DNA from 2 places in the Arthrobacter sp. JB02-1C genome. Region 2 is predicted to be linked to the other one. Evidence: riboswitches for the same ligand, from Rfam matches in the RefSeq annotation. Region 2 holds a riboswitch; the other holds the start of a gene.
The links. Region 2 has a riboswitch for S-adenosylmethionine ahead of AC3ANP_RS07005 (cobalamin-independent methionine synthase II family protein). Riboswitches for the same ligand answer to the same signal wherever they lie in the genome.

Region 1: linked by a shared signal. The riboswitch ahead of metX (homoserine O-acetyltransferase MetX) and the one ahead of AC3ANP_RS07005 (cobalamin-independent methionine synthase II family protein) in region 2 are both predicted to bind S-adenosylmethionine.

The regions. Positions count from the first base shown of each region.
Region 1 is NZ_CM173235.1:2,352,413-2,356,824, forward strand. It holds gene AC3ANP_RS11075 (bifunctional o-acetylhomoserine/o-acetylserine sulfhydrylase) at 1-1,164, shown strand, start outside; SAM riboswitch class IV at 1,224-1,339, shown strand; gene metX (homoserine O-acetyltransferase MetX) at 1,351-2,490, shown strand; gene AC3ANP_RS11085 (MFS transporter) at 2,697-4,079, shown strand; gene AC3ANP_RS11090 (AfsR/SARP family transcriptional regulator) at 4,203-4,412, opposite strand, start outside.
Region 2 is NZ_CM173235.1:1,482,315-1,486,726, forward strand. It holds gene fbaA (class II fructose-bisphosphate aldolase) at 1-112, shown strand, start outside; gene AC3ANP_RS06995 (DUF3151 domain-containing protein) at 115-540, shown strand; gene AC3ANP_RS07000 (uracil-DNA glycosylase family protein) at 638-1,270, opposite strand; gene AC3ANP_RS07005 (cobalamin-independent methionine synthase II family protein) at 1,471-2,679, opposite strand; SAM riboswitch class I at 2,691-2,806, opposite strand; gene AC3ANP_RS07010 (multidrug effflux MFS transporter) at 2,870-4,099, opposite strand; gene AC3ANP_RS07015 (adenylosuccinate synthase) at 4,349-4,412, shown strand, end outside.

The sequences.
Region 1 (4,412 bases), 870 kb from region 2:
CTCGGCCCCATTTACACCCGGATCGGCAACCCCACCCAGGACGCGGTGGAGCAGCGGATCGCCAGCCTGGAAGGAGGGGTCGGCGCCCTGCTGCTCAGCTCGGGGCAGGCCGCGGGGACGCTCGCCATCCTTAACCTTGCCGAGGCCGGGGACCACGTGGTGGCCAGCCCCAGCCTGTACGGCGGCACGTACAACCTGCTGGCGCACACGCTGAAGAAGCTCGGCATCTCGGTGACGTTCGTCGCGGACCCGGACAACCTGGATCAGTGGCGGGCGGCCGTGCAGCCGAACACCAAGCTGTTCTTCGGCGAGGTGGTGTCCAATCCGCGCCAGGACGTACTGGACCTTGAGGGGGTCGCGGAGGTCGCCCACAGCGCCGGAGTCCCGCTGATTGTGGACAACACCCTCTCCACGCCGTACCTGATCCGGCCGATCGAGTGGGGCGCGGACATTGTGGTGCATTCGGCCACCAAGTACCTGGGCGGCCACGGCACCGCGATCGGCGGCGTGATCGTGGACTCCGGCAACTTCGACTTCGGCAAGGACCCCGAGCGGTTCCCCGGGTTCAACACCCCGGACCCCACCTACAACGGACTGGTTTATGCCCGGGACCTCGGAGCGGACGGCGCGCTGGGCGCGAACCTGTCCTTCATCCTCAAGGCGCGGGTCCAGCTGCTGCGCGACCTCGGGTCCGCGGTCTCACCGTTCAACGCCTTCCTGATCGCCCAGGGCATCGAGACGTTGAGCCTGCGGGTGGAGCGGCACGTCGAGAACGCCGGCAAGGTGGCGGCCTGGCTGGAGGCGCGTGACGACGTCGAATCGGTTGCCTACGCCGGGCTGCCCTCCAGCCCCTGGTATGAACGCGGCCGCAAGTACGGCCCGAAGGGTACCGGTGCCGTGGTCGCCTTCACCATCGCCGGGGGAGCAGAGGCGGGCAAACGCTTCGTCGACGCCCTTGAGCTGCACTCCCACGTGGCGAACATCGGCGATGTGCGCTCCCTGGTGATCCACCCGGCATCGACCACGCACAGCCAGCTGTCGCCCGAACAGCAGGCGGTCGCGGGGGTCCAGCCGGGCCTGGTCCGGCTCTCCGTGGGACTCGAGCACATCGATGACATCCTCGCCGACCTCGACGCGGGATTCCGCGCGGCCAAACTGGCCTGAGGTCATACAGCCGTCACAATCTTCGCGCTTGCCCGGCCCCGTTTCGTAGACTCGAGCCAGGTCATGAGTGCCAGTGACAGCCCCGGCTTGCTGGCCGGCAACCCTCCGCTTCCGGCGGGGTGCCCCGGGTGAAGACCTGGCCTGCCGGTCTGCTGACGGCGGGCAAGCGCGAAGTTAGGTCTGCACATGACGATTGCCGCCACCCGTACGGGTGCCTCAACCCACCCCGCCCACGCCGCCGTTCCGGACGGAACCCTGCGGTACCTGCGGATCGGCGACCTGGACCTGGAATCCGGCGCCACCCTGCCGGACGCCACCCTCGCCTACGAGACCTGGGGAACCCTCAACGCGGACGCCTCCAATGCCGTGCTGATCGAACATGCCCTGACCGGGGACACGCATGTCACCCGCGGCGCCGGCGCAGAACCGGGCTGGTGGGAGCAGTTGGCCGGCCCCGGCGCCCCGGTGGACACCGACCGCTTCTTTGTGGTCTCGATCAACATCCTGGGCGGCTGCTACGGCTCGACAGGACCCTCGACGCCGGCCCCGGACGGCCGTCCGTGGGGCTCGCGCTTCCCGTTGGTCACCCTGCGGGACAGCACCGCAGCCGAAGCCCGGCTCGCCGACGCGCTCGGAATCGAGAACTGGCACGCGGTGCTGGGCGGTTCCCTCGGCGGCGCGCGTGCCCTCGAGTGGGCTGTCAGCCACCCGGACCGGGTCCGGCGCTGCGCGGTGATAGCGGTCGGCGCCCGCAGCACCGCCGAGCAGATCGCCTTCGCCCAGGCCCAGACCCTGGCCATCCGGCAGGACCCGAATTTTAACGGCGGTGACTACTACGGAGGCACCGAGCCCCATGCCGGCCTGGCGCTGGCGCGCCGGATCGCCCACATCACCTACCGGTCCGCGGCCGAACTCGACGGCCGGTTCGGGCGCAATGCCCAGACCGACGAGACGCCCCTGACGGCCGGTTCGCTGGCCGGCCGCGGCCGCTACCAGGTGGAGAGCTACCTTGACCACCAGGGCAACAAGCTGGTGCGCCGGTTCGATGCCAACAGCTACATCGCCATTACCGAAGCCCTGATGAGCCACGATGTCAGCCGCGGCCGCGGCACCCTTGAGCAGGCGCTCTCCCGCACCACGGCCGAGTTCCTGGTCGCGGCCGTCGACTCGGACCGGCTCTACTTCCCGGCGCAGTCCCAGGAACTCGCCGGGGCCCTGCCCGGCAATGTGCCGGTGCAGCTGATCCGGGCTCCCATCGGCCACGACGGCTTCCTGACCGAGATCGGCCAGCTCGGCGGGCACCTGCGGGGCAACTTCTTCGCCTGACTTCTTTGCCTGGCTCTTTCGCCTGGCTTTTCCGCCAGATCGGGTGGGGGCGGCGCGGCCTGTGCATTTTTGCAGATGTGCTCTGCGGGAATGGTCGTTGAGCCTTCCGCGGCGGCAGTCCATACTCGTGGAGGATATCGCTGTGTGCCACACCACACACACCTCAGGTTCACAGGATGTCGACGGAGACATCGAAGGAGTCCCACATGAGTACGGAAAACACCGCCATACGGCGAACAGAAGAGCCCGACGTCAAGTCCTCGGGCCTGAAGAAGGTAGTTGCGGCCTCGATGGCCGGCACGGTGGTTGAGTGGTACGAGTTCTTCCTCTACGCCTCTGCCGCCACCCTGGTCTTCGGCAAGATGTTCTTCCCCAACTCCGGCACGGAGCTGGACGGAATCTTGGCCGCCTTCCTGACCTATGCGGTGGGCTTCGTGGCCAGGCCGATCGGCGGCATCGTCTTTGGCCACTTCGGTGACAAGTTCGGCCGCAAGCAGCTCCTGCAGCTGAGCATCATCCTCGTCGGTGTCTCCACCTTCCTGATGGGCTGCCTGCCGAGCTTTGCCCAGATCGGCTACTGGGCACCGGCCCTGCTGGTATTCCTGCGCTTCGCCCAGGGCTTCGCCGTCGGCGGTGAGTGGGGCGGCGCCGTGCTGCTGGTCGCCGAGCACAGCCCCAGCAAGTCCCGCGGCTTCTGGTCCAGCTGGCCGCAGTCCGCCGTCCCGATGGGCAACCTGCTCGCCACCGGCGTGCTCTTCATCCTGTCCTCCGTGCTGCCCGCTGCGGACTTCCTCAGCTGGGGCTGGCGGGTCGCGTTCTGGCTGTCCGCGGTGATCGTGCTGATCGGCTACTACATCCGTACCAAGGTCCAGGACGCCCCGATCTTCCTGGAGGCCCGCAAGGAGGTTGAAGAGGGGCAGAAGGGTTACGGCGTCGCCGAGGTCTTCCGCCGTTACCCCCGCGGCGTGTTCACCGCCATGGGCCTGCGGTTCGCGGAGAACATCCTGTACTACCTGGTGGTCACCTTCTCCATCACCTACCTCAAGACCGTGGTCCACGCCGACACCGCCCGGATCCTGCTGCTGCTGCTCATTGCGCACGCGATCCACTTTGTCGCCGTCCCGCTCGTCGGCCGGCTTTCGGACCGGTTCGGCCGCCGCCCGGTCTACATGGCCGGTGCCGTGCTCGGCGCCACCTGGGGCTTCTTCGCCTTCCCGATGATGGACACCGGGAACGATTTCATCATCCTGGCCGCCGTCATCATCGGCTTGCTCTTCCACTCGCTGATGTACGCCGGGCAGCCGGCCATCATGGCCGAAATGTTCCCCACCCGGATGCGCTACTCCGGCGTGTCGCTGGGCTACCAGGTGACCTCGATCGTGGCAGGCTCGCTGGCCCCGATCATTGCCGTCGCACTGCTGGGCCAGTTCAAGTCCTCGGTCCCGGTGGCTATCTACCTGCTGATCGCCTGCGTGATCACCATGGTGGCGGTGTACTTCCTCAAGGAAACCCGCGGGATCTCGCTGCACGACGTCGACGCCGCCGACGCGCAGGGCACTGCCGACCTGCTCGCCGCCGGCAAGAAGTAGCCAGCCCCACCAGCACCACTGCTGCCCGTGTCCGCGATCCGCGGACACGGGCAGCCGTCGTTTCCGGCGTCGGCACGGCGGTCCCCGACCTGGCCCTGAAAACCATGGAGGCCTTTCCGGAGCTCAGATCTGTTCGAGGAGCTGTTGGTAGAGCGCCCGGGTCCCCGGGCTGGGCGAAACACCAAGCTGGTCGCGGAGAAGGCCGGCTAGCTGGCCGTACACGGCCAGCGCCTCGGCTACGTTGTCCTGGGCGGCGAGAGCCCGCATCAGGTAGCGATGGCCGCTTTCGCGCAGCGGATCCAGGTCGATAAGCCGGCGACCCGCGCGGAGCGC
Region 2 (4,412 bases):
CAGCAAGAAGCTGTACGACCCGCGCGTCTGGGGCGCCTCCGCCGAGGCCGGCCTGGCCGCCCGCGTGGTCGAGGCGGCGCAGCAGCTGGGCTCGACCGGAAAGACCTTCTAGCCGTGTCGGATGAGTTCCGCAAGAACCTGATGGGCCCCGAGCCCACGCTGCTGCCCGCCGAAACCGAGGTCCAGGCCGGCCTGGACGCCGGCCAGGAGGCGCTGGACCTGGTGGAGAAGCACCCGACGTCCTCGCTGCTCTGGGCCGTGCTGGCCGAGGAAGCGTGGGCCGAGGGCCGCACCATCGACTCCTACGCCTACTCACGGGTGGGATACCACCGCGGCCTGGATTCGCTGCGCCGCAACGGGTGGCGCGGCGCCGGCCCGATCCCCTGGGAACACGAGCCCAACCGCGGCTTCCTGCGCGCGCTGTACTCGCTGGGCCGTGCCTCCGCGGCGATCGGTGAGGCGGAGGAACCGGAACGGATCGAAAAGTTCCTCAAGGACTCGGATCCCACGGCCAAGGGGGCCATCGAAGCAGGCCGCTGACCGCCCCTGGTTTACGCAACGACAGCTCGAAACGTCGACGGCGGCCGGTCACCTTCTGCAGAAGGTAGCCGGCCGCCGTCGTTGGGTTACGCCGCCGCTAGCTGGCTTTGGCGAGTCCCGTGCGGGCCATCGCGTCCGCGTAGACGACGCGCATTTCTTCCAGGTACTGTTCCTGCCGCGCCGGGGTGCCGGCGAACGCGCGGCCGCTGAGCGAGCGGACCTTGTAGGTCTTCAGGCCGCGGCGCCAGATCATCGGCACCTCGGTCTTGAGCAGCAGGTTCGCCAGCCGGTTGGCTTCGGTTCCGTGCGCCACGATCACCGAGGCGCGCGGGACCAGGGCCAGGAACTTGAGCAACGGCTTGAGGCCGGCCGAGATCTGGTCCGGCGTGAACTTGCCGTTGGGCTCCCCGGGCACGTGCCACGGGTGGACGTTCCAGGGCATGACAAACTCGGGGCGGAGGCCCAGTTTCCACTGGATGCCGAGCATCCGGGTGACCGCTTCGTCGTCGCCGGGGGTGATGAAGCCGGACGGGTCGGCGGTGCCGATGTTCGAGTGCAGGCTGATAATCCGGCATTCATCAATGTCGTGCCCGGGATCCACGTAGGGGACTGTGGTGCCAGCTTTGGCCGCCTGCAGGGTATCGCACAACTCGTTTACCGGCGCCACACTGGCTTCGTAACGGCGGCTGAGGAGCTGTTCGTGGAAATTTTCTGTGGCCAGGGCTGTCATGTATTGCTGGGTCTCCTGCGGGTTTGGTCAAGCTGCCGCATCGCTCGCGGGCACGCCAAAAGAAGGCGCGCTACGGCCGGTGTGGTTGAAAATGTGGTGTGGACCGATGCGTGGTCGGCCGTTACCAGTCTATCAAGCCCTGCGTCCGGCGAACCCCGGGGATATCTTCGCGCCGGTGCCCGCGCCGGTGCCCGCGCCGGTTACCAGAGCCGCCTGGTGGCCCGGCGTGCCCCTTCGCCCAGCGCCTCAAGCTTGGCGACGGCGATCTGCGGGTGGACCCGGCCGCCGAGCCCGCAGTCCGTGGAAGCGATCACGTTTTCCCGGCCCACCAGTTCGGCGAAACGGACAATCCGGTCCGCGACCAGGTCAGGGTGCTCCACGACATTGGTGGCGTGGGAGACCACGCCCGGAATGATCGACTTGCCCTCGGGAAGCTTGGTGTCCTGCCAGACCCGCCATTCGTGTTCGTGCCGGACGTTGGCCGCCTCGAAGGAGTAGGCCCCGGCGTTGATCTGCAGTACGGAGCCGAGGATGTCCGCGAACGGGATGTCCGTGGTGTGCGGTCCGTGCCAGGAACCCCAGCAGACATGCAGCCGGATCTGGTCCTGCGGCAGGTCGCGCAGGGCCCAGTTGGTCGCCTCCACGCGGAGTTGGATGAACTTCAGGTAGTCGGCCAGGCTCGGCTCCGGGTTGATTTGGTCCCAGCTCTCGGCCAGCGACGGGTCATCGAGCTGGACGGTCAGTCCGGCGGCGATGATGGCCTGGTATTCCTCGCGCATGGCGTCGGCGCAGGCGTAGAGCAGTTCCTCATCGTTTTTGTAGTACTCGTTGGCCACCCGGGCGCAGGAAGCGGGAGAGAGGGACGCGATGAACCCTTCGGCGAGGCCCGCCGCGGCCAGGCCGGCTTTGAGGTTGGCAATGTCAGAGGCCACCAGGTCCTGGCCGGTGTAGGTCAGCGGCCCGGCGATCTTGGGCTGGGTGACACTCCTGCGGTGGGAAAGGATCCCGGAGGTGGGGTCGTTGTAGGCGTCGCCGAACTTCTGCCGGTCGCGGCGGTCCGGAAAGGAGGTCAGGACGATGTGCCCGGGTGAGGAACGATGCACCTGGGAGTCGGACCAGCGGTCCACCTCGGTCGGTTCCAGGCCGCCGAGCCGGGAGAAGGAGTAGTTCCACCAGGCGCCGTAGTCCACCTGGCTGGACATGGCGTGGCCGTATTCGCCGTCGTTCGCAATGTCGATCCCCAGGTCCTTCTGGCGCTGCACCACGTCCACCACGGACGTCTCCAGCAGATCCAGGAACTCGGGGGTGACGCCGTCTTTTTCTTTGGCCTCGTTCGCCGCGATCAGCTCCGGGGTGCGCGGCAACGAGCCGGCATGGGTGACGCGGATGTGGTCGGTGTTCTGGGGCATGGCGCGGTTTCCTTCCATCGGTCCTGGCAGTAGCACCGTGGAGTCACCGCACCGCCGGAGGCAGGCCATGACCGGCCGGTTGCTGCGGCGTCAACGGTCCAGGTCCCTCGGCCGCTCGGGATGGTCAGTCCCAGTTAATTGCAGGGACCGGCGAGTGGCAAATAGCCGCCGGATTGTGTCGCGGCGATGCTCAGCGCGTTAACCGGCGCCCGGTGATGACGGCGGCCGCCGCCAGGACCGAGCACACCGCCATGGACACCGCCATCGGGGTGGCGCTGTGCTGCCCGGCCACGCCGGTCAGCGGGGAAACGAGGCCGCCGAGGAGGAACTGGACGAGCCCGAGGACCGCGGAGCCCGCCCCGGCCCGGCCGGGAACGCGGCCCTGCGCCAGCGCCGTGGCGTTGCCCATGATGAAGCCGAGACAGGACTGGGTGAGGAACAGGTGCAGCAGCGTGGTCCAGCCGGTGACGCCCGCCAGGACCAGCAGCAGCCCCGCGAGATTCACCGCGCACATCACCACGATGGCAGTCCGCAGGAGCACGGCAGGCTCCACCCGGTCCACCAACCTGGTGTTGACCAGCGCGCCGATGATCATGCCGCAGGCATTGACCGCGAAGATGACCGAGTAGCCCAGGGCGGAGAAGCCGAGCACGTTCTGCACCACAAAGGAAGACGCCGAAATGTAGGAGAACAGGGTGCCGAAGCTGAAACCGAACGCCAGCGCGTAGGCCATGAAGGAGGGGGTGCCCAGCACGGATCGGGACGCCTCAGCCACGGCCTTGAGGCCGCCGCGGCGTCGGCGGTGCGGCGGCAGGGTTTCCGGGACCACCAGCACAGAGCAGGCCAGCATCAGCCCGCCGAAGCCGGTCAACACCCAGAAGACTGCCTGCCATGGGGCCACGGTAGCGATCACCCCGCCGAGCAGGGGCGCGACGACCGGCGCCAGGGAGGTGATGGTTGCCATCATCGAATACAGCTTCGCGGCAGCCCGGCCGGCGGCCAGGTCCGAGACGACGGCCCGGGCGATCACCACGCCGGCGGCCCCGGCCACACCCTGGAGTGCGCGCAGGGCCAGGACCAGTTCGATGCTGGGTGCCAGCGCGATCGCCACCGAACTGAGCAGGAAGAGCGCATTGCCGGCCACCATCAACCGGTGCCGTCCGAGCACGTCCGAAATGGGCCCGAGCAGGAACTGGCCTACCGCCATCCCCACCATGTACGTGGTCAGGGTCAGCTGCACCGCGGAGGTCGGTGTCCGGAAGAATGCCGCCATCCCCGGCATGGAGGCGAGGTACATATCTGTCGCCATCGGGCTGACGGCGCTGAGGATCCCCAGCGCCACGACGAGCAGGAGCCGGTCCTTTCCGCCCCGGAGGTTCAGGCGGGACCGGAACTGGTCCTTGTCGTGGGGCGAATCCATGGAATTTTCTCTCAGCTGCGGTCCGGACAGTGGTCTCAAAACCCTAATTGAACACCAGCGCAGGTCCGCAGGCTAAACTTGGGTGGTAAGAGCCCCGGACTCTGGCGTTGATGGTACAGATCGTAGTGGTACCGCGCACAGCGGCAGAGTCGGGGCATTCTCATGAACGGTGTTGAGCTGCGGTGACCGCCCGGTGGAACTGACCGGTGGATCACAGCAGTCCGGCCCGAACGAATGGGGGAGGATCCCATGCCAGCAATCGTGATCGTCGGAGCCCAGTGGGGCGACGAAGGCAAAGGTAAAGCCACCGACC